Regions from separate parts of the Micromonospora sp. NBRC 110037 genome, predicted to be linked through region 1. Evidence: riboswitches for the same ligand, from Rfam matches in the RefSeq annotation. Region 1 holds a riboswitch; the other holds the start of a gene.
The links. A riboswitch is a leader RNA that binds a small molecule or an ion and turns the genes downstream of it on or off. The one in region 1 is predicted to bind glycine.
Positions count from the first base shown of each region.

Region 1 (3,328 bases):
CGCCTCGGCGACGGCGGGGTCGAGATCGGCCAGATCATCGTCGAAGGCTGCCATCGGGGCCTACCGCGACTCGTCGGAGAAGGCGCGGTACTCGTCCGGCGACATCAGGGAAGGCACCTGCGCCAACCGGACCCGCAGGAGCCAGCCTTTGCCGTACGGATCGGCGCCGATCAGGCCCGGATCGGCGATGACCGCCTCGTTGACGGCGACGACCTCTCCACTGACCGGGAGGTACAGCTCCGCGACCGACTTCGTGGATTCGACCTCTCCACACACGTCACCGGCAGTCAGCTGGCTCCCCGGCTCGGGCAGTTCCACGTAGATGACATCACCGAGCGCTTCGGCGGCGAAAGCGGTGATGCCCACTTCGGCCGGCTGAACCGAGTCGTTGACCCACTCGTGGTTGGGGCTGTACTTCAGGTGTTCCGGTACGTTCATGACGCTGAACCCTCGCAAGGAATGGCCGCGGATCACCGCGGACGACGGTAGAACGGAAGAGGGACGATCTCGACCGGCTCGGTGGTCCCCCGGACCTGCACGGCCAGCCGGATGCTGTCGCCAGTGCCGGCACGGATGCTGGCCATCGCGATCGGCCGCTTGAATGTGGGTGAAGGGGCGCCGCTGGTGATGAGGCCGACCGGATCAGCGCCATGGCCGTCGTCGGTCAGCGTCACCACCTGCTGGCCCGCTCGGGGAATTCTCTGCCCGGACGCGACGAGGCCGACAAGCCGACGGGTGACACCGCTCTTGTGGGCCTCGGCCAGTGCGGCTCGTCCGACGAAGTCGCCTGGTTTGACGAAGGACACCACCCGCCCCAGCCCGGCATCGAACGGGGTGACGTCACGGCCGATCTCTGCGCCGTACAACGGCATTCCAGCCTCGATGCGGAGGGTGTCGCGGCACGCGAGCCCCGTGGGCGTCAAGCCGTGACGCCGACCGGCCACAAGCGCTGCTTCCCACGTGCGGACCGCGTCTTCGGCGTGTACGAGCAGTTCGAAGCCGTCTTCGCCGGTGTAGCCGGTACGAGCGACGACGGCTGGACGACCGTCGATGTCCAGTAGCGCTGCGGTGTAGTAGCGAAGTCGGGTGAGTCCCGTACCGGTCAGGGCTTCCACGATGGGGGCGGCGCTCGGCCCCTGCACCGCGATGATCGCCCGCTCGTTCGTGCGGTCGGCGGCCCAGGCCGCGTAGTCCGCACAACGGGTCCTGATGGCCTCATAGACGACGCGTGTGTTGATGGCGTTGACGACCAGCAGGTACCGGTGCGATGCGAGGCGATAGGCAACGAGGTCGTCCAGCACCCCGCCGGCGGCGTCGCAGAGCATGGTGTAGCGCGCGCCGCCGATCGGTACGGCAGACAGGTGTCCGACCAGAGCGTAGTCCAGCGCTGTCGGGGCCTCCGGCCCCGTCACCTCGATCTGACCCATGTGGCTGAGATCGAAGAGGCCGGCCTGTTCGCGTACGGCGCGGTGCTCAGCGAGCTCGCTTCCGTAGCGGAGGGGCATCCGCCAGCCGCTGAAGTCGGTGAATCGAGCTCCGTGTTCTATGTGCGATGCATGCAGAGGTGAGCGGAGCAGAGCCGCAGGGTCCTGGTGCACGGGGGCGCTCCTCGTCCCGACGCACGCGGCGTCGATCGGTCGGTTGCCTCCCGCTCTGTCATTGACCTGAGAGCTTCACCGCTGCGTCAGCGGCTTGCACCGTGGGTGAGACGACGGTCGTCTGCTTTCCAGAGTTACCTCGCCTGCACGGTAATGGGGCCTGAGAGTTTCTTGGGAGTTTGCTCCTTCGGCGCTCCGAATGAACGGAGTCTCTCCCGTGCAGGTTCGAATGGTGTCTATGTAGTTGTGAGTCATTCGCAGGTTAGGTGACCGCACATACCGCGTCAACATCATCCTGCCCATAGCTGACGCCTATATATCGCGTCGGATCGCTACGACGCTGCGGGATGGGCGTGGGGATTGGCCCGCCACCATCGGGCGAAGGCAGCGTTGTCGTTCACGTGATCCAGGTAGGCCCGGGTGATGGCCTGGAACAGGGCGCTGCTCTCTGCATGGGTCAGCGCATCGCGCCGCCAGACGACCACCAGCCTGGCCAGCAACTGCGGCTCCCCGCGCAGCGGCAGCACCCGAGTCCCGGCGGCCGGGGCCCAGGTCGGGTCGACCAGCCGGACACCGTCTCCGGCGGCCACCAGTGGGTGCGCGGCGCCACTCGGCGCTTCGTACCGGATCTTCGGCTCGAAACCTGCGGCGCGGCAGGCCCGTCGCAGCGAGGCGAGTGAGCCGTCGTCCGGCCCCGGCGGGCACACCCACGATTCGTTTCTCAGGTCGGCCAGCCGCACCTGCTCGTGGTGGGACTGCGGGTGGGAGGCGGACATGGCGACAAAGATCGGGTAACGGGGGATCAGCGGCCGGCTGGTGAGCGTGGGACCGATCGGCAGCTCGAAGCCCTCAAGGATGCCCAGCAACGCGGCATCCAACTGGCCTCGGGTGAGTGCCTCCACCAACAGGCGCGAGGACGGCTCGATCTGCAGCGCGATCTCCGGATCCGGGAACGCTTCCGCGACATGGCGTACGAGACTGCCCGCGCAGGCGATGTGGACGGTGCCGAGTCGGAGCAGGCCCGGAATGGGGTGCCGGTCGCCGAAGTCCTCGACGAGCGCGTCGACCTCGGCCAGCACGACGCGGGCGCGCTGGAGCACCTGCTTGCCGAGTTCGGTCGGTTGCATACCGGTACGGCTTCGGACGAACAGCGGCCCACCGACCGTCTTCTCGATCCGATGCACCTGGGCCGTCAGCGCGGGCTGCGACAGGCCCAGGCGGGCGGCGGCGCCGGTCACGCTTCCGGCCTCGGCGATGGCACTGATCGCCCGCAGGTGGCGCACATCGATGCCCATGACCGAGATTATGCACGCGACCGCAGGCAGTGCGGCGGCCACAGGGCAGGCGGGCGCGCCGCCCGGCGACTCTCGCCGGGCGGCGCGCTCATACCCATCACATGTGGTTCAGTAGCGCGTGCTCACCGTGGCGCCGGAGCAGGCGGTCTTCCCGTAGAGGCTGATGTAGTGGTACCCGGCGGCCGGGCTGGGGACGGCCAACGACTCGGTGTTGCCGGCCCCGGCGGAGGAGCGGGTGGCGTTGCTGGTGGTGGCCCAGCTCGACGGACTGTAGTAGAGATCGCAGTTGCCCGTGCCGCCGGCTACGGCAATGGTCAGGGTGCTGACGCCGGCGGGCAGGTAGATGTACAGGTAGTCGTAGTTGCCCGCGGTCGCGGAGCGTCCACTGCGCTGGCAGTTGCGGTCGAGGGTCCGCGTGTCGGTGCCGCTGCATTC
Region 1 covers NZ_BBVA01000005.1:34,071-37,398, reverse strand. Annotated here, with positions in the region: gene glyA (serine hydroxymethyltransferase) at 1-54, opposite strand, end outside; gene gcvH (glycine cleavage system protein GcvH) at 61-438, opposite strand; gene gcvT (glycine cleavage system aminomethyltransferase GcvT) at 471-1,598, opposite strand; glycine riboswitch at 1,737-1,826, opposite strand; gene A4R25_RS16480 (LysR family transcriptional regulator) at 1,931-2,893, opposite strand; gene A4R25_RS16475 (collagenase) at 3,002-3,328, opposite strand, start outside.

Region 2 (3,328 bases), on a different contig from region 1:
CGGCGAACACGACGGCGTCGGCGCCGGCCAGGTGGGCGGCGAGGGTGTCGACGTCGGTGTGTTCCAGGTCGCAGAGGACCGGTTCGGCGCCGGCGGCACGTAGCGCGGCGGCGTGGTCGGGGTTGCGGATGAGCCCGAGCGCGGTGTCTCCGCGTCCGGCCAGTTCCCGCTCCAGCAGTTTGGCGATTTTGCCGTGCCCTCCGGCGATGACGACGCGCATGCGATCAACGTAGCCCGGCCGGGCGCGCCCCGCCGGGCGTCCGGGTGGGAGGTGCGGGTCCGGCGAGGGACCATGGACGGGTGAGTGAGGCGTTCGAGGCGTTGGCGCGGCTGGTGGCCGCCGGGGACGTGGTGGTGCTCAGCGGCGCGGGCCTGTCCACCGAGTCGGGCATTCCGGACTACCGGGGGCCCAGCGGCGCGTCCCGCCGGCACACCCCGATGACGTACCAGGAGTTCACCCGGGATCCGCTGGCGCGGCGGCGGTACTGGGCGCGCAGCCACCTGGGCTGGCAGACCATCGCGCGGGCGGCGCCGAACGAGGGGCACCGGGCGGTGGCGCGGCTGCAGGCGGCCGGGCTGCTCGGCGGCATCATCACGCAGAACGTCGACGGGTTGCACACCGCCGCCGGCGCCACCGGCGTGATCGAGTTGCACGGCCGCCTCGACGAGGTGACGTGCCTGGACTGCGGCAACGCCACCGGCCGCGAGGAGCTGCACCGGCGCCTGTCGGAGGCGAACCCGGGTTTCGACGCGCGGGTGGCGCACGTCAACCCCGACGGCGACGTGGACCTGCCGGACGAGGCGGTGGCCGGGTTCCGCACGGTCGACTGCGCGCTGTGCGGCACCGGCATGCTGAAACCGGACGTGGTGTTCTTCGGCGAGACGGTGCCCGCGTCGCGGGTGGCCGACTGTTTCGCCCTGGTGGAGGGGGCCCGGGCGCTGCTGGTGCTGGGGTCGTCGTTGACGGTGATGTCGGGGCGGCGGTTCGTGCTGCGCGCGGCCCGCCACGGCATCCCGGTGGCGATCGTCAACCAGGGCGTCACCCGCGGCGACACCTACGCGGCGCTGCGCCTGGACGCGCCGCTGGGCGCCACCCTGCGCGCGCTGGCGGACCGGTGCGCGGCGGCCCCGGCGCCGGTGTGATCGACAACCCCGGGACATGAGCCGGAAACACGCCCGCTGGTAGCGTTGGGGGTGCCGGTACCACCCACGTGGGAGAGACCGCCGATCCCGGCGGCGCCGAAGGGGCAGATTCTCCCCGGAACCTCTCAGGCAAAAGGACCACGTGGGCAGGCGCTGTGGAGCGCGTCAGCGCGACTCAGGGGGAGGCCGACCCGTCGACCTCGCCCCCCAAGGAGCGCAGCGCATGACCGCAGAGCAGTTCGCCGACCGGCACATCGGCCCCGGCCCGGCCGACGAGCGCCGGATGCTGGAGGCCGTCGGTTACGGCTCCGTCGACGAGCTGATGGACGCCGCGATCCCCGAGGTGATCCGCTGGCACGGCACCCTGGACCTGCCCGCCCCGGCCAGTGAGCGGGAGGCGATCGCCGAGCTGCGCGCCCTCGCGTCCCGCAACACCGTCGCCGTGTCCATGATCGGTCTGGGTTACCACGGCACGCACACCCCGGCGGTGATCCGCCGCAACGTGCTGGAGAACCCCGCCTGGTACACCGCGTACACGCCGTACCAGCCGGAGATCAGCCAGGGCCGGTTGGAGGCGCTGCTGAACTTCCAGACCATGGTCACCGACCTGACCGGTCTGGCCACTGCGAACGCCTCGATGCTCGACGAGGGCACCGCCGCGGCCGAGGCGATGACCCTCGCGCGCCGCGCGTCCAGGAGCAAGAGCCCGGTGTACGTCGTCGACGCCGACGCGCTGCCGCAGACCGTCGCGGTGATCACGAGCCGCGCCGAGCCCCTCGGCATCGACGTGCGGGTGATCGACGTGGAGCGTGACGAGCTGCCGGCGGAGTTCTTCGGCCTGCACCTGCAGTACCCGGGCGCGTCCGGCGCGGTCCGCGACGACCGGGCGCTGGTCGACGCGGCGCACGGCGTGGGCGCGCTGGTGACGGTCGCCGCGGATCTGCTGGCGTTGACGCTGCTGCGCCCGCCGGGCGAGATCGGCGCCGACATCGCCGCCGGCACCACCCAGCGGTTCGGTGTGCCGATGGGCTTCGGCGGTCCGCACGCCGGTTACCTGGCGGTGCGCTCCGGCCTGGAGCGGATGCTGCCGGGCCGCTTGGTCGGGGTGTCCCGCGACGCCGACGGCAACCCGGCGTACCGGCTGGCGTTGCAGACCCGCGAGCAGCACATCCGGCGGGAGAAGGCGACCAGCAACATCTGCACCGCGCAGGTGCTCCTCGCCGTGATGGCCGGCATGTACGCCGTCTACCACGGCCCGGACGGGCTGCGCGCCATCGCCCGGCGTACCCACGAGGCGGCGGCGCGGCTCGCGGCCGGGCTGCGCGCCGGCGGCGTTCAGGTCGCGGACGTCGCGTTCTTCGACACCGTCACCGCGACCGTGCCGGGCCGGGCCGCCGACGTGGTGGCCGCCGCCGCGGCGCGCAACGTGAACCTGCGGCTGGTCGACGCCGACCGGGTCGGCATCTCCTGCGACGAGACCACCACGCCCGCGCACCTGCAGGCGGTGTGGGCGGCGTTCGGCGTCGACGGGTTCGACGGCGAGGTGGACGCGGCCCTGCCCGGCGGGCTGGCCCGCACGTCGGACTTCCTCACCCACCCGGTGTTCCACAGCCACCACTCGGAGACGGCGATGCTGCGCTACCTGCGCCGCCTGGCCGACTTCGACTACGCGCTGGACCGCGGCATGATCCCGCTGGGGTCGTGCACGATGAAGCTCAACGCCACCACCGAGATGGAACCGATCACCTGGCCGGAGTTCGCGCACCTGCACCCGTTCGCGCCGAACGCGCAGACCACCGGGTACCGGGAGCTGATCGCGCAGCTGGAGGGCTGGCTGGCCGAGGTCACCGGCTACGACGCGGTCAGCGTGCAACCCAACGCCGGGTCGCAGGGTGAGCTGGCCGGGCTGCTGGCGATCCGCGGCTACCACCGCGAGCGCGGCGAGGCCCACCGCGACGTGTGCCTGATCCCGTCGTCGGCGCACGGCACCAACGCCGCGTCCGCCGTGATGGCCGGCATGCGGGTCGTGGTGGTCGGCTGCGACGCCGACGGCAACGTCGACCTGGTCGACCTCGACGCGAAGATCGACAAGCACCGGGACGCGCTCGCCGCGATCATGGTGACGTACCCGTCGACGCACGGCGTGTACGAGACCGGCATCGCGCAGTTGTGCGCGAAGGTCCAC
Region 2 covers NZ_BBVA01000002.1:1,594,075-1,597,402, forward strand. Annotated here, with positions in the region: gene A4R25_RS06275 (NAD(P)H-binding protein) at 1-220, opposite strand, end outside; gene A4R25_RS06280 (NAD-dependent protein deacetylase) at 301-1,143, shown strand; glycine riboswitch at 1,203-1,294, shown strand; gene gcvP (aminomethyl-transferring glycine dehydrogenase) at 1,367-3,328, shown strand, end outside.
Region 2: linked by a shared signal. The riboswitch ahead of gcvP (aminomethyl-transferring glycine dehydrogenase) and the one ahead of gcvT (glycine cleavage system aminomethyltransferase GcvT) in region 1 are both predicted to bind glycine.